DNA from 3 places in the Streptomyces sp. RLA012 genome. Region 2 is predicted to be linked to each of the others. Evidence: riboswitches for the same ligand, from Rfam matches in the RefSeq annotation. Region 2 holds a riboswitch; each other region holds the start of a gene.

Region 1 (5,627 bases), 5.2 Mb from region 2:
CCTGGGCGTCCGGGCCTCCGGGGCCCCGATCCCCGGGCGTCCGGCCCCCGCACCTTCGGCTCCCGGGCGTCCGGCCCCCGCACCTTCGGCCCCCGGGCTTCCCGGCCCCCCGGGCCCAAGACATGCCAGACCTCTGCATACCGTGCCTCGCGGCCTCGCGGCCTCTCAGGGGCGGTCGGTCCCTGGCTTTGCCGTGTTCTGCTAGCCCTGGCGCACCGGCTTCTCCCTGCGGCGCAGTGTCCCCGGCCTCCGGATACCGTCAGGGAGTGACCGACCAACCGCCGCCGTTCAGCCCCGTTCCGGAACTCTTCACCTGGGAGTTCGCCACCGATCCCTACCCGGCGTACGCCTGGCTGCGTGAGCACGCCCCGGTGCACAGGACGCGGTTGCCCAGCGGGGTGGAGGCCTGGTTGGTCACCCGGTACGCGGATGCCAAGCAGGCGCTCGCCGACGCCCGGCTCAGCAAGAACCCGGCGCATCACGACGAACCCGCCCACGCGAAGGGAAAGACGGGTATCCCGGGCGAACGCAAGGCCGAGTTGATGACGCATCTGCTGAACATCGACCCGCCGGACCACACCCGGCTGCGACGGCTGGTCTCGAAGGCGTTCACACCACGCCGGGTGGCCGAGTTCACGCCACGCGTGCAGGAGCTCGCGGACCACCTGATCGACCAGTTCGCGGACACGGGCTCCGCCGATCTGATCCACGAGTTCGCCTTCCCGCTTCCCATTTACGCCATTTGCGACCTGCTGGGCGTCCCCCGCGAGGACCAGGACGACTTCCGGGACTGGGCGGGGATGATGATCCGGCACGGCGGCGGGCCGCGGGGCGGGGTCGCGCGGTCCGTGAAGAAGATGCGCGGGTATCTCCTCGAACTCATCCACAAGAAGCGCGAGGGCCTCCCCGACACGCCCGCGCCGGGCGAAGACCTGATCTCCGGCCTCATCCGCGCCTCCGACCACGGCGAGCACCTCAGCGAGAACGAGGCCGCCGCCATGGCCTTCATCCTGCTCTTCGCCGGGTTCGAGACGACCGTCAATCTGATCGGCAACGGCACCTACGCCCTTCTCGCCCACCCCGAGCAGCGCGAGCGCCTCCAGACCTCTCTCGCCGCCGGCGAGTCGGCCCTGCTGGAGACCGGCGTCGAGGAACTCCTGCGCTACGACGGCCCCGTGGAGCTGGCCACCTGGCGGTTCGCGACCGAGGCCGTCCGGATCGGCGGACAGGACATCGCGCCCGGCGACCCCGTCCTCGTCGTACTCGCCGCGGCGGACCGTGACCCCGCACGGTTCGAGCGGCCGGACACGCTCGACCTCTCCCGCCGCGACAACCAGCACCTCGGCTACGGCCACGGCATCCACTACTGCCTCGGCGCACCGCTCGCCCGTCTGGAAGGGCAGACCGCGCTCGCCACCCTGCTCACCCGCCTCCCCGACCTCCGACTCGCGGGGGATCCAGCCGATTTGCGCTGGCGCGGCGGGCTCATTATGCGCGGATTGCGCACGCTTCCGGTGGAGTTCACACCTCCGGTCGGGGCGTAGCGGCGGCCGACGACCATACGCCGACCGGCGGCCCAAGCTGACACTTCCTCAACTCTGTAATCTTCACGTGATCTACGCTGCATCGACTTGTGACAAGTGTTCGGGTGCGGATACGTTCACTCGTCAACGCGACTCGTTCGTCGCGTAGTCAACTGCTGTCACGCGAAAGGTTTCCGCATGCTCTCCGGGAACGGCCGCCATCGTCGCCCCCGTCAGGCTCCGGCCCTCATCGTCGCGGCAGGAGTGACCGGATCCGCCATCGCGATCCCGTTGCTCGGCGCCGCGAGCGCGAACGCCGCCGACGGCACCACCTGGGACCGGGTCGCGGAGTGCGAGAGCGCCGGCCAGTGGAGCGCCGACAGCGGCAACGGGTATTACGGCGGACTGCAGATGACCCAGAAGGACTGGGAGAGGTACGGCGGCCTCATGTATGCGCCGAGTGCCGACGAGGCCAGCCGCTCGCAGCAGATAGCCATCGCCGAGAAGCTCCTCGACGCCAAGGGTCTCGTCGCCTGGCCCACCTGTGGACCGCTCTCCGGACTCAGCAGGAACTCGGGTGAGGTCGCGGTCGACACGGGTGTGGCGAACGACTCCTCCAGTTCGTCCAGTTCCTCCAGTTCCTCCGGTTCGTCGAATTCCACGAAGTCGTCCAGTTCCTCTGATTCCTCTGATTCCTCTGATTCCTCAGATTCCTCTGGTTCGTCCGGTTCGTCGGCGAATGCGACCGAGGGTACGACGAAGGCCGACGGCAGCGGGACGGCGACGACGAAGAGCGGCACCTCGGACAACTCCGGTCAGGGCGGCGACTCTTCGGCCACGACCGAGAGCGCGACGACCGGCGCCGGGCGCCACCGCGGCGGCAGCGCCGACGAGGACACCACCGACGCCACCACCGACAGCGCGCTGGACGGCCGTACCGACGACTCCTCCGACCGGCACACCTCTCGGGGTACCGGCACCGCCCGCGATGTCATCGACGGCTCGTACGTCGTCCGCGCCGGAGACAATCTGTGGACCATCGCCGACGCCCTTGACCTCGAAGGCGGATGGGCCGAGCTGTACGCCGAGAACAAGAAGGCGGTCGGCGTCGACCCGGACCTCATCCGCCCCGGTCAGAGCCTTGCAGTTGGTACTGAATCGGGCGAAAAGTAGGGGCAGTTCGCGTCATGGTTCGCTGGAGAATGTCCGGTTTAGTGCGAGTGAGAGATGGATCTCAAAGACCCTGATCGTCTTTGGAATTCAGCCGATCGGCTGCTTACGGTCAACACCGCTCGCCTCAGCGGGCCCCGACGGTCGCAACGCCGAATCCTGCCAGCGGCCGTACGGGAACAGTCGACGCGTCAGCGCCGTAGGCAGGAGCGGGGGACCCAAGGTAAGTGCCGCGCCCGGTAGTTGACCGGAGCGGCTTGGGGTGAAGCCGTGCGCCCAGAGCGCACGGCCGGGCACTCACCCGCCCGAACCCGACAGCTCACCTCGCAGGCGTCGGTGAGGGGATCTCTCCATGCTGTTTTCCAGCAAGGGCAAGCACCGCCGCCCGAACAAAACCACCCGTGTCGCCACGCTCGCCGGTGTCACCGGTGTCGCCATCGCCGCCCCGCTCATGGCGGCCGGCAACGCCTCCGCCGCCACCGCCTCCCAGTGGGACACCGTCGCCCAGTGCGAGTCCGGCGGCAACTGGTCCATCAACACCGGCAACGGCTACTACGGCGGACTGCAGTTCTCGGCCTCCACCTGGGCCGCGTACGGCGGCACCGCGTACGCCTCCGCCGCCAACCAGGCCTCCAGGTCCGAGCAGATCGCCATCGGCGAGAAGGTCCTCGCCGCGCAGGGCAAGGGCGCCTGGCCGACCTGTGGCACGGGCCTGTCGGGCGCCGCGTACACCGGCGGCACGAGCACCCCGTCGCACTCGTCCTCCTCGAACTCGAACGGCTCCTCGTCGAACGGTTCCTCGTCGAACGGCTCGCCGAGCACCAGTACCACCACCCGCTCGACGGACACCGCGGCCTCCCGTTCGGCGTCGCGTCCGTCCGCCGAGAGGACCGTGCCCACCCCGGCGGGCAAGAAGGTCGAGAAGGGTGACGGCGAGTACAAGGTCGTCAAGGGCGACACCCTCAGCTCGATCGCCGAGAAGAAGAAGGTCAAGGGCGGCTGGCAGCAGCTGTTCAAGCTGAACAAGGACATCATCGACGACGCGGACTTCATCTACCCGGGTCAGCAGCTCCACCTCAGCTGATGATCGGCAGCTTCACCTCAGCTGAATGACAGGTCCCGCATAGAAGGGGTCTCCACACTGGAGACACCGAGGAGGACCACCCCCGTCCCCACGGGCCCCCGCTCCGGTGCGCGTTCCCCCGTACGCACCGGAGCGGGGATTTTTGTTTCCGTTTTTGTTCCGTTCTGGAACAATGTGTACGTTCAGTTCTGCCCAAGAGGTGGGCGACCGGCTGGCCGATCCCCCTCAGGCGGTTAGGCTCATGTCGCGAAGCCATCACAGGTCTCGCGTACCCGCGTCACATCCCAGAAGGAGATGCTCGTGCCGTCCATCGACGTCGTCGTAGCCCGGGAAATCCTGGACTCCCGAGGCAACCCCACGGTCGAGGTCGAGGTCGGCCTCGACGACGGCAGCACTGGTCGTGCCGCCGTCCCGTCCGGCGCCTCCACGGGTGCCTTCGAGGCCATCGAGCTGCGTGACGGTGACCCCAACCGTTACGGCGGCAAGGGTGTCGAGAAGGCCGTCCTCGCCGTCATCGAGCAGATCGGCCCGGAGCTCGTCGGCTACGACGCCACCGAGCAGCGCCTGATCGACCAGGCGATGTTCGACCTGGACGCCACCGACAACAAGGGCTCGCTCGGCGCCAACGCCATCCTCGGCGTCTCGCTCGCCGTCGCGCACGCCGCCTCCGAGGCCAGCGACCTGCCCCTGTTCCGCTACCTCGGCGGTCCGAACGCGCACCTGCTGCCCGTTCCGATGATGAACATCCTGAACGGCGGCTCGCACGCCGACTCCAACGTGGACATCCAGGAGTTCATGATCGCCCCGATCGGCGCGGAGTCCTTCTCCGAGGCGCTGCGCTGGGGCGCCGAGGTCTACCACACCCTCAAGAAGGTGCTGAAGACCAAGGGCCTGTCCACCGGCCTGGGCGACGAGGGCGGTTTCGCGCCGAACCTGGAGTCCAACCGTGCCGCGCTCGACCTCATCGTCGAGGCCATCCAGCAGGCCGGCTACATCCCCGGCGAGCAGATCGCGCTCGCGCTCGACGTCGCCGCGTCCGAGTTCTACAAGGACGGCAAGTACGAGTTCGAGGGCAAGTCCCGCTCGGCCGCCGAGATGACGGAGTACTACGAGGAGCTCGTCTCCGCGTACCCGCTGGTCTCCATCGAGGACCCGCTGTACGAGGACGACTGGGCCGGCTGGAAGGTCATCACCGACCGGATCGGCGACAAGGTCCAGATCGTCGGCGACGACCTCTTCGTCACCAACCCGGAGCGCCTGGCCCGCGGCATCGAGGAGGGCTCCGCGAACGCCCTGCTCGTCAAGGTCAACCAGATCGGCTCGCTGACCGAGACCCTGGACGCCGTCGAGATGGCCCAGCGCAACGGCTTCAAGTGCATGATGTCCCACCGCTCCGGCGAGACCGAGGACGTCACCATCGCCGACCTCGCCGTCGCGGTGAACTGCGGCCAGATCAAGACCGGCGCCCCGGCCCGCTCGGACCGCGTCGCCAAGTACAACCAGCTGCTGCGCATCGAGGAGATCCTCGACGACGCCGCGGTGTACGCGGGGCGTAGCGCCTTCCCGCGGTTTCGCTCTGCGAACCAGTAGGCACAGCGCTCTGCGAACCAGTAGGCACAGCGCTCTGCGAACCAGTAGGCACAGCAAGGGCTGACACCCGCCGAGGGTCAAGCCTTAGCCAGTCGTACGTACGTCCCCGTACTCGGTCCCGTACCGTGTGCGGGGACGTACGCACGTGACGGGCTGGTACCACTGGGGAGGCGGGACTCATGGCCGTGAAGGACAGGGACCGGTTCTCCACCGCGACCAGGCTGCGGCTGCTCGGCGAGCAGACCGCGGCCCGGGTCTAC
Region 2 (5,627 bases):
GGCGGGGCGAGCCGCGCCTGGCACGCCTACCAGCGCGCGTACGTCATCCCGGACGCGGACCAGGACCGGCCGGTGCTGTTCAACTCCTGGGAGGCCACCCACTTCGACATCTCCGAGGAGCAGCAGCGGGAGCTGGCCCGGCGGGCCGCGGCGATGGGTGTCGAGCTGTTCGTGGTCGACGACGGCTGGTTCGGGGAGCGGACCAGCGACCGCGCCGGGCTCGGTGACTGGTCGCCCAACCCGGACCGCTTCCCGCAGGGGCTGAAGCCGCTCGCCGACGACGTGCACGCGCTCGGTATGCAGTTCGGGATCTGGGTCGAACCGGAAATGGTCAACCCGGACAGCGAGCTGTATCGCGCGCACCCCGACTGGGTGCAGTTCCAACCGGGGCGAACCAGGACGGAGTTCCGCAATCAGCTCGTACTGAATCTCGCCCGCCCGGACGTCCAGGAGTATCTGTGGGAGCAGCTCGACGGTCTGCTCTCCGGCGCCCCGATCGACTATGTGAAATGGGACTTCAACCGCTGTTTCACGGACGCCGGTTGGCCGGGTGAGCCGTACCCGCAGAAGCTGTGGGTCGAGCACGTGGAGGCCCTGTACGCGCTGCTGGACCGGCTGCGGGCCGCGCATCCCGGGGTCGCCTTCGAGTCCTGCTCCGGCGGTGGCGGCCGGATCGACCTCGGCATCATGGCGCGTACGGACGAGGTGTGGACCTCCGACAACACCGACCCGCTCGACCGGCTCGCGATCCAGTACGGCTTCAGCCAGGTCCACCCTGCCCGGATCATGTCGGCCTGGGTCACCGACAGCCCGAACGCACAGCTCAATGGGCGTGTCAGCTCGCTGCGTCTCCGGTTTGTGAGCGCCATGGCCGGGGTGCTCGGGGTCGGCGGCGATCTGGCCGAGTGGAGCGAGCAGGAACTCGTCGAGGCGCGGGACTGGGTGAAGCTCTACAAAGAGATCCGGCCGGTCGTGCAGCGCGGCGACCTCTACCGGCTGCGCCCTCCGGAGGGCGGGTCGAGTGCGGTCCAGTACGTCCGCGGTGACGAGACCGTCGTCCTGGCCTGGCTCCAGGCCCAGCATTTCGGTGAGCAGGTCGCCCCGCTCCGGCTGCGTGGCCTCGATCCGGGTGCCGCGTACGAATGCCGCGAAACGGGTGAAGTGCATCGGGGTGCGGTGCTGCTGCACCACGGGCTGCGGACGGGCCTGCGAGGCGACCTCGACGCGGCAGTTATCCGACTGCGTCGCGTGTGACTGTTCTGTCCTGAAACGCAGCCTTCATTCCAACTGGCCCTGGAATGAAGCATCGTGGTTCGGCGTGCGTGAGCAGCGTCATATTCGTGACGATGTGTTGCGGCCGCTCTCGCCCAATCCGCCCGAATTTCAGGGCGGTTGAGGGACGAAAACATCCCCCGTTCACGGAGGGTGACGGGAATTCCGGCCTGGATCAAGAAAGGCACGTACACAGAAAAGCCACATGGTTGGCGATGCGCTCCCATCTCGCCTACGTTCGCCCTCAATCCGGACGGACGCCCAATCCTGCCGCCGCCCGGAATCCGCACACCCACCCGTACCCGGCAGGAGCGGGGGACCCACAGGTAGGACGCCTGTTCCGGTCTCCGGAACGGCTAGGGGTACAGCCGCGTGGCCGCGCGGCCGGGCATCTCCAGCCCGCACCCGACAGCTCACCCCGCAGGCGCCGGAGAGGAATTCGTCATGCCCGCGAAGGGTAAGCACCGCCGTCCCAAGTCCCAGCGTTTCACCCGCTCGATCGCCGTGGCCGGAACCGGTGGTGCCGCGCTCGCGCTGCCGCTGATGGGGGCATCCGGCGCCCACGCCGCCACTCCGGCGACCGCCGTTTCCTCGGCTCCGGAAAAGACCGCGGCGGTATCCGAAAAGACCGCGACGGTTGCGGAAAAGGCAGCGACGATTTCGGAAAAGACCGGGACCGTCACTTCCACCGGCGCGACAAAGACCTATGCGGTAAAGGCCGGCGACTGGCTGGCGAAGATCGCCGACCAGCAGAACGTCGCAGGCGGCTGGCAGCGGCTCTACTCCGACAACCGCCAGGCCATCGGCGGCGACCCGTCGTTGATCCACCCGGGCCTGAAGCTGACGATCGGCGAGAAGGCGGCGTCGACCGGCGGCACCAAGCCGTCGACCCAGTCGCCGACCTCGTCGTCCAAGCGGTCGTCCTCCAAGGCCTCCTCCAAGGCATCCACCCAGTCGGCCACAGGGTCGGCCGGCGTGGCGAGTACGCCCAAGGCCCGGGCCGCCGACAGTTCCGGCTACACCCTGCCGGTCGAGGGCGCCGTCATCGGCACCGGCTACAAGGTGGCCGGCGGCATGTGGTCCAGCGGCTACCACACCGGCGTGGACTTCGTGGTCCCGACCGGCACCACCATCAAGTCCATCGCCGCGGGTACGGTCGTCTCGGCCGGCTGGGGCGGCGCCTACGGCAACCAGGTCGTCATCCGGCACGCCGACGGCAGCTATTCGCAGTACGCCCATATGTCCGCCCTCTCCGTCTCGGCGGGGCAGACCGTGGCCGAGGGGCGGCGGATCGGCCTCTCCGGCGCGACCGGCAACGTCACCGGCCCGCATCTGCACTTCGAGATCCGCACCACGCCGAGCTACGGCTCCGACGTGGACCCCGTCGCGTACCTGCGTTCGCACGGTGTCGCCGTCGGCTGACGCCCGCCGCGCCCCCTAGTGATCATGGAGCGCTCCATAAGCGCTCCATAAGCGCTCCATGATCAGCGCATTGCGGTCTTGTGGCAGCGGGGCGCGCGGTCTCGACACCGTGCGGGAGTGGCTCCACAGTGATCTCTGTAAGCGCTTTCTGCGTCTTCGGAGGTCCCAGTGCCCGACGCCCACGCCGACGCCGCCCGGGGCGGTGGGAACGGGGCCGACGACCCGGCGCCCGCCGCGATCGGCGGGTCGGGCCGAGGTGTTGGCGCGCATGGCGGAGGGCGTGAGCTTCGCCGACGGCGAGCGGGTGTCCGCCGACTCGCCCGCGAACCAGTTCGTTTCGGTGGTCGACGGGTGGACGGTCGCGGAGCCTTCCGGATCCTCTTCCGGGCCTGGGGCCTCAACTGCGCCGACCTGGACCGGCGTTGGACGTACGTCGTCCCGTCCGGCAGTGGCGCCCCCGGCTTCCATCGGATCCGGACCGTCGACGTCGACCAGGGCATCTCCGGTCGACGTACACGGACCACTGCCAGGGCGCCGAGACCCGGCGGGTGCCGAAGCCCGCCGGGCATCACCGCTCCGCCCGTCCTCGCCACCACCCCGCGTACGGAAGGAACCTCATGACCACCCGCAGAGCCTTCACGACCCTGGCCGCCGGTGCCGCCCTGGCGACGCTCGTCCCGGCCGCCGCCGCGAGTGCCTCGCCGCGCCACCGCCGGGGCCGGCTCATCGCCCGCGACGGCTTCCGGCACGGCCTCGGCCAATGGGCCAGCGAACTGCAGGACGGGGGCACGGTCACCGCCTCGCGCGGCGTCCTGGAGATCGACGTGCCGAGCGGCGCGACGGTCTGGTTCAAGAAGCGGCTCGCGGGGCCGTACGTCGTCGAGTACACCGCCACGCCGGTCTCCGAGGGTGGTGTCAACGACCGGGTCTCCGACCTCAACAACTTCTGGAACGCCGTCGACGTACGTTCCCCGGACGACCTCTTCGCCACGCCACGCGGCGGCGCCCTCGCCGAATACGACTACCTGAAGACGTACTACGTCGGGTACGGCGCCAACACCAACACGACGACGCGGCTGCGCCGGTACGTGGGGGAGGCGGGCGTCCGCCCGCTGATCTACGACTACACGCAGCCGCTTCTGACGGCCAACGAGCCCCACCGCGTCCGTATCGTCTCGGACGGCTCGACGGTCCAGTGGTGGAACAACGGGCGACCGGTCTTCGACTACCGCGACCCGGAGCCCTACACGAGCGGGCACTTCGCGTTCCGGACCACCTGGAGTCACTTCCGGATCACGGACTTCCAGGTGTGGCGGCTGTTCAACCACTCCTGAGAGTGCCTTATTCCGGATTAACCGACACTTTACGAGTGGCTTATCTCACCCCCCGTCAACCCTTTCTTACGGTCGCGTAGCTCACATCGAAAGGTGAATCATGGGCCGATGTGGCAGACGATTCGAAGAATGACAACAGATCAGTGATCGGGTCGTACGTGGCGGTGGGGGACAGCTTCACCGAAGGCGTCGGCGATCTCGGGCCCGACGGGGCGTTCGTCGGGTGGGCCGACCGGTTCGCGGTGCTTCTCGCGGACCGACGGCCCGAGGGCGACTTCACCTACACCAACCTCGCCGTACGCGGGAAACTGCTCGACCAGGTCGTCGACGACCAGCTCAGGCGCGCCAAGGAACTCGCGCCCGACCTGGTCTCCTTCTGCGCGGGCGGCAACGACATCATCCGGCCCGGAACCGACCCCGACGAGGTCGCGGAGCGCTTCGAGCGCGCGATTCGCGACGTCACCTCCGCGGTGGGCACCGTCATGGTGACGACCGGCTTCGACACCCGTGGCGTTCCCGTGCTGAAGCATCTGCGCGGCAAGATCGCCACGTACAACGGGCACGTACGGGCCATCGCGGACCGGTACGGCTGTCCGGTGCTCGACCTGTGGTCCCTGAAGACGATTCAGGACCGCCGTGCCTGGGACGGCGACCGCCTGCACCTGTCGCCCGAGGGCCACACCCGGGTCGCGCTGCGCGCCGGCCAGGTCCTCGGTTTTGAAGTCCCCGCCGACCCCGACCAGCCCTGGCCTCCGTTGCCGCCCCGCGGCACGTTGGAGGTCCGGCGCGACGACATCCACTGGGCCCGCGAGTACCTCGTCCCGTGGATCGGGCGGCGCCTGCGCGGGGAGTCCTCCGGCGACCACGTGGCGGCCAAGGGAAGCCTCTCACCGGACGACATCAAGATGCGGATCGAGTCGGTGGCCTGAGCGACGGGTCTGCGACGCGCCGACGTCCCGGCCGCCGGTGCACGACGGCCGCCGGTGCGCGAGGAGTTGGCGGCTCGAAGGGGGCGCGTCGCCCGTCACCGGGCCGCCGGGGAGTGGGCCGGGGCACCGGGAGAGGAGTGCCGGGCAGGTTCGGTGGTTGCTCAGCCGATCCGTCCGGCAGGGCGCGAGGCGCGTGCCTCAGCGCACGGCTGCCGCCAACGCCTCCCGTTCGAGCCCCAGTTCCCGTGCGAGCGCGTCGTCCACCCACTCGTGGGCCCGTGCCCGCGACACCGCTCCCGTGTAGGCGGTCATCTGCACGGCCAGCCCGTCGAGCAGGGCGGTCAACCGGAGGGCGGCCCCCGTGGGGTCGGGGCAGCGGAACTCGCCCCCGGCCACTCCCTCCGCGATGACCTCGGTGATCGCGGCCTTCCACTGCCTGTCGAGGTCGCGGGTGACGTCCCGCAGCGCGGGCTCGCGCAGGGCCGCCCCCCAGCCCTCGATCCACAGCCGCCAGCCCTTGGCCTGGCCGGTCGGCGCGTACCAGCGCACGGCGGCGCGCAGCCGTCGCAGCGCCGACGTACGACGGCCGAGCAGTTTGCGCAGATGGGCGAGGTCGCCCTCGGCCGCGTAGGTGAACGCGGCGGCCACCAGCTTCTCCTTGGTCGAGAAG
Region 3 (5,627 bases), 3.0 Mb from region 2:
GGCCGCCGCCGGACCTTTCTCGGCGGTGGTGGCCGACTGCCGCCCCTGGCCCGGGCGGCGGTGGGGAGCCGGTCACCTGGTGGAGGACGCTAAACCTGAGAGTGATGTCTCGGTAACTCCATGTACGGAACTGGCACCAGTGGATCGCCGGGTGACCGTATGTGGCCGTGATCCCGGCCCGAGGGCGTCGACTTCACGCTGTGTGATGATCGATGGGGCGGTTCGGGCGCGGCCGAGCGTCCCAGGTGCTAGGGGTGTACACGGGGTGGCTCGGTGACAAGGGGGCCTCAAGGGGTGGGCCGGTGACAAGAGGCGTCGGTACCGCCGATTAGGCTCCGGCTCCATGGACGTACTCATCCATCTCTTCGTCGGCCTGCACATCATCGGCATCGCCTCGCTCCTCGGCGGTTTCCTCACCCAGATGAAGGCGATGGGCCAGGGCGCCGCCCGGTTCGTCCCCGCCATGCTGCACGGTGCGCTGACCATGCTGGTCACGGGCGTCGTCCTCGTCGGCCTCAACCAGGCCGACGACCACTCGGTCAACACCATCAAGATCGGCGTGAAACTGGCCCTGCTGATCGTGATCCTCGGCCTGGTCTATGTGAAGCGGGACGACGAGAAGGTGGAGAAGGGCCTGTTCGGGCTGGTCGGGCTGCTGACCACGGCGAACATCTTCATCGCGGTGCTGTGGACCTGACAGCTCCTCCAGGTCCACGGCTCTCTCCCCTCAGGTCCACGGCTCCCTCCAGGGCCGCGGCTTCCGCGACCACTGTGCCTCCCGTGAGCGCCGTGCCTTCCGCGAGTGCTACGCCTACGCCTCCCGCGGGCGCGTGACGGTTCCGGCCGCCACCACCAGCCACGCCGCCACCGCGATCCACAGCAGCACCTGTCCGAGCCCCTTGAGCCACAGGACGTCGAGGGCGGTCGCGACCGACAGGGCCGCCACCGCCGTCATGCCCATCGGGAACACGGTCGCCCAGCGCCGCACGTCGTGGCGCAGGCGAGGCCGCAGCAGTTCCGCGACGGCCAGGACGACGTAGAAGCCCAGCGCGAGCGCGAGCAGGCCGCCGCTCACGCCGTGCAGCACGCGGTTGTCGTCGTCGTTCCACAGGTACGGGTTCGCCCGGTGTGCGCCGATCAGCTCCGCCCCGGCCAGCGCCGAGATGGCCAGCGCACCGCCGGCGATCCAGTGGTCCCCGGCCCCCACAGCGACCTCGCGATAGTCGAAGTACAGCAGCGCCACCACATACAGCACGATCCCCAGCCAGAACAGCACCAGCGCGGCGTGCGCCAGCCAGTCCGCGCGTACCGCCGGGGCGAGCGCGGCGGCCAGCACCGCGAGCCCCTCCGTGGCCACACACCCGAGGAACACCGCTCCGGGCGTACGAGGCCGCAGACGCCGTACGACCAGGAGGAGCAGCCCGGGCCAGAGCACGGCCGACAGGGCGAGCAGGGCCTCGGCCGGTACCTCCCAGCCGAGCGCGACCAGCCGGGTGCCGAGCACGGTGGTCGCCGCGACCGCGGTGAGCGCGGCGGGCGTGCCGGCCTCCGTGACCCACCGCTCCCGCTCGCGCAGCAGCCGTACGACGAAGTCCGCGGCGAGCCCGAGCCAGCCGAGGGCCGTCAGGGCCAGCGCGATCCGGGAGAGCGTCTCGTGGCCGGTCAGCCGCAGCCCGACCGAGATGATGCCGGTGGCCAGCACGGCGGCTCCGGCGCCGGGCGAACACTCCGCCCACCCGGTGCGCAGTCGGGCCGACCAGATGCGGGGCGGGGAGGTGGCTGGCATGGGCCCGATGCTAGGGACCTTCGAGCGGGTTGCCCGCGGGGCACGCGCGCGTGGAGCTCGATCAGCCCTCACGCGCGCGTGCCCGGCGCCGTAGCGCTACGCCGGACGCACCACGCTGTGGATGATCGACTCGCCGCCGTAGAAGATCGACTCCTCGCGGACGTACGCACCCGGCTTGGGCGCGTGGATCATCATGCCGTTGCCGATGTACAGGCCGACGTGGCTGATGTCGTCGTAGAAGAAGACGAGGTCACCGGGCCTGATGTCGGAGAGAGGGACGGTGCTGCCCGCTTTGACCTGGTCATAGGTGGTGCGCGGGAGGCTGACGCCCGCGGCCTTCCAGGCGGCCTGGGTGAGGCCGGAGCAGTCGTACGAGCCCGGCCCGGTCGCGCCCCACACGTACGGCTTGCCGATCTGGGTGCGGGCGAAGGCGATGGCCTTGTCGGCCTTGACGGTGTAGGAGGCGTCGGTGGCCGAGGTGCCGGTGGTCCCGGTGGTGCCGGTGGTCCCCGTGGTTCCGGAGGTGCTTGTGGTGCCGGAGCCCGTCTGCTGCTGGGCCGCCGCCTCCTGGGCCTTCTTCTCCGCCGCGGCCTGTTGCTGCGCCAGCTCCGCCGCCTTGCGGTCGGCCGCCTCCCGCTTCTTCTGCTCGATCGCCGCGAGCCGCGCCTTCTCCTCGGCGGTCAGCTTGGAGAGCAGGTCGCGCGCCTCCGCCAGCTTGCGCTGCACGTCGGCCTTGGACGTCTTCAGCGCGCTCTGCGTCGTGGTGAGCGTCTGCAGGCTCTCGGAGGCCTCCGCGCGCTTCTTCGTGGTGGCGGCCTGCTCGGTGACGTAGTCGTCGACGGCCGCCTTCTGGCGGGTGGTCAGACGGTCCATCAGCTGGGTCTGGTCGAAGTAGTCCTGCGGATTGTCGGCCAGCAGGAAGCTCGCGGTGTCGGGGGCGGCGGCACCGGTGCGGTACTGGGCCGCGGCGAACGAACCCAGCTCCTCACGCGCGGTGTTCAGCTTCTCGGTGCGCTGGGCCACGTCGTCGAGGAGGGAGTCGACCCGCTTGCGCTGCTGCGCGGTCTTCTCCCGGGTCGCGTTGTACTTGTCGGTCGCCGTCTCGGCCTGGTGGTAGAGGTCGTCGACCTTCTTCTCGACCTCTTCGACGCTCGGCTTGGAATCGGCCGAGGGCGCGGCGTTCGCCGTCTGGGAGAGCAGGGCCACGGAGGTGAGGGCCGCCGTGGCGAGGGCAGGGGTCCGTATACCCGCTATGCGCGTACCCATAGGACTCCACTTGCGATGCGACGCCAAGAGAGGCGACTCCTTCCGTCCTCCGCCTACCGAGTTAGCTGTCGGGTTCGGGCGGGTGCTTCCGGAAGGTTTGCCCTACGGTCCTTGCCCCGTGGGACAATTGGACCGATTCACCCCAAAGTCGGTTGGGTCCCCGGCTCCGGCTGCCTCGTGGGCGTACCGGACTCGGCGGAGACCGCACGGCCCGACGACGTTCGCCGGTTGCTGTCGAGCGGTCTGCCGGGCACGCTAGCCAACTCATAAGTGTTCTGTGAAGTTTGATGTGCGATATGCCCGATACATTTTCGTGACCTTGATGTTGGGTGCCGCTGGTCGTGGCTGACCGTAAGGGAATGGATCTAGGCGGTGACGGCGGGGTGCGGAGGGGGAGGGACGGCCCGCGGCCACGGAAAAACCGGTCGGGTTTCCAGGGTGGCCGCGGGTTGTCAGTGGGGCGGCCTAAACTCGGAGAGCGATGAGCAGCCTCTTTGACGACAGCTTCCTGGCGGACCTCCAGCCCTCCGGGGCCCACGAGGAAGAGCCCCCGCCGCCGCCCGAGGACGGGGCGCCGGAGCCGCTTCCGGACGACTTGTTCGGCGGCCGTTTCGACGTGCCCGCGAGCCGGGACGCGTACTACCGCGACGGCGCGCCCCGCCCCGCCGTGGACCCGGCGGCCCTGCTGGACGGGCTGAACGAGAACCAGCGTGCGGCCGTGGTGCACTCCGGCTCCCCCCTGCTCATCGTGGCCGGCGCCGGCTCCGGCAAGACCCGGGTGCTCACGCACCGGATCGCGCATCTGCTGGGCGAGCGCCAGGTCCACCCCGGCCAGATCCTCGCGATCACCTTCACGAACAAGGCCGCGGGCGAGATGAAGGAGCGCGTCGAGCACCTCGTCGGCCCGCGCGCCCACGCGATGTGGGTGATGACCTTCCACAGCGCGTGTGTGCGGATCCTGCGCCGGGAGAGCAAGCAGCTCGGCTTCACGTCGTCCTTCTCGATCTACGACGCCGCCGACAGCAAGCGTCTGATGGCGCTCGTCTGCCGTGATCTGGACCTCGATCCGAAGCGCTTCCCGCCGAAGTCCTTCAGCGCCAAGATCTCGAACCTGAAGAACGAGCTGATCGACGAGGAGGACTTCGCCGCCCAGGCCGCCGACGGTTTCGAGAAGACCCTCGCCCAGGCCTACGCGATGTACCAGTCGCGGCTGCGTGAGGCCAACGCGCTCGACTTCGACGACCTGATCATGACCACGGTCAACCTGCTGCGCGCCTTCCCGGACGTCGCCGAGCACTACCGCCGCCGCTTCCGCCACGTCCTGGTCGACGAGTACCAGGACACGAACCACGCGCAGTACGCCCTGGTCAGGGAGCTCGTCGGCCCGGCCGCCGCCGACGACCGGCCCGAGGACGTGCCGTCCGCCGCGGGCGACCTCGGCCCCGCCGAGCTGTGCGTCGTGGGCGACGCCGACCAGTCGATCTACGCCTTCCGCGGCGCGACCATCCGCAACATCCTCCAGTTCGAGGAGGACTACCCGGACGCGACGACGATCCTCCTCGAACAGAACTACCGCTCGACCCAGACGATCCTGTCCGCCGCCAACGCGGTCATCGAGCGCAACGAATCCCGCCGCCCCAAGAACCTGTGGACCAACGCGGGCGCCGGTTCGAACATCACCGGGTATGTCGCCGACACCGAGCACGACGAGGCCCAGTTCGTCGCCGACGAGATAGACCGTCTCACCGACGCGGGCGAGGCCAAGGCGGGCGACGTCGCCGTCTTCTACCGTACGAACGCCCAGTCCCGTGTCTTCGAAGAAGTCTTCATCCGTGTCGGCCTGCCCTACAAGGTCGTCGGCGGCGTCCGCTTCTACGAGCGCAAGGAGGTCCGGGACGTCCTCGCGTACCTCAGGGTCCTGGCCAACCCCGAGGACTCGGTCCCGCTGCGCCGCATCCTGAACGTCCCCAAGCGCGGCATCGGCGAGCGCGCGGAGGCCATGATCGACGCGCTCTCGCAGCGCGAGCGGATCAGCTTCCCGCAGGCGCTGCGCCGCGTCGACGAGGCGTACGGGATGGCGGCGCGGTCGACGAACGCCGTGAAGCGGTTCAACACGCTCATGGAGGACCTCCGTACGATCGTCGAGTCCGGCGCGGGCCCGGCGACCGTCCTGGAGGCGGTCCTGGAGCGCACCGGCTATCTCGCCGAGCTGCAGGCCTCGACCGATCCGCAGGACGAGACCCGTATCGAGAACCTCCAGGAACTTGCCGCCGTGGCACTGGAGTTCGAGCAGGAGTCCGGCGCCGCCGAGGCCGCGGAGGGCGACGCGGGGGCAGGCCCGGGGACGGGAGTGGGCGCGGGAGCAGGCGCGGGAGCAGGCGCGGGCGCGGCGTCCGGTGGGCTCTCCGCCTTCCTGGAGCGGGTCGCGCTCGTCGCCGACTCCGACCAGATCCCGGACGAGGAGGACGGCAACGGAGTCATCACCCTGATGACCCTGCACACCGCCAAGGGTCTGGAGTTCCCGGTCGTCTTCCTCACCGGCATGGAGGACGGCGTCTTCCCGCACATGCGCGCA

What was found. Region 2 has a riboswitch for cyclic di-AMP ahead of RV986_RS07735 (M23 family metallopeptidase). Riboswitches for the same ligand answer to the same signal wherever they lie in the genome.
Region 1: linked by a shared signal. The riboswitch ahead of RV986_RS31455 (transglycosylase family protein) and the one ahead of RV986_RS07735 (M23 family metallopeptidase) in region 2 are both predicted to bind cyclic di-AMP.
Region 3: linked by a shared signal. The riboswitch ahead of RV986_RS20780 (C40 family peptidase) and the one ahead of RV986_RS07735 (M23 family metallopeptidase) in region 2 are both predicted to bind cyclic di-AMP.

The regions. Positions count from the first base shown of each region.
Region 1 is NZ_JBWDPA010000002.1:6,823,982-6,829,608, forward strand. It holds gene RV986_RS31445 (cytochrome P450 family protein) at 267-1,544, shown strand; gene RV986_RS31450 (LysM peptidoglycan-binding domain-containing protein) at 1,722-2,696, shown strand; cyclic di-AMP (ydaO/yuaA leader) riboswitch at 2,879-3,041, shown strand; gene RV986_RS31455 (transglycosylase family protein) at 3,046-3,777, shown strand; gene eno (phosphopyruvate hydratase) at 4,072-5,367, shown strand; gene RV986_RS31465 (FtsB family cell division protein) at 5,547-5,627, shown strand, end outside.
Region 2 is NZ_JBWDPA010000002.1:1,623,769-1,629,395, reverse strand. It holds gene RV986_RS07740 (alpha-galactosidase) at 1-1,254, shown strand, start outside; cyclic di-AMP (ydaO/yuaA leader) riboswitch at 1,556-1,712, shown strand; gene RV986_RS07735 (M23 family metallopeptidase) at 1,717-2,694, shown strand; gene RV986_RS07730 (hypothetical protein) at 3,046-3,315, shown strand; gene RV986_RS07725 (DUF6250 domain-containing protein) at 3,312-4,028, shown strand; gene RV986_RS07720 (SGNH/GDSL hydrolase family protein) at 4,172-4,957, shown strand; gene RV986_RS07715 (TetR/AcrR family transcriptional regulator) at 5,156-5,627, opposite strand, start outside.
Region 3 is NZ_JBWDPA010000002.1:4,599,595-4,605,221, reverse strand. It holds gene RV986_RS20790 (hypothetical protein) at 344-697, shown strand; gene RV986_RS20785 (tellurite resistance/C4-dicarboxylate transporter family protein) at 812-1,786, opposite strand; gene RV986_RS20780 (C40 family peptidase) at 1,883-3,079, opposite strand; cyclic di-AMP (ydaO/yuaA leader) riboswitch at 3,088-3,260, opposite strand; gene RV986_RS20775 (ATP-dependent DNA helicase) at 3,534-5,627, shown strand, end outside.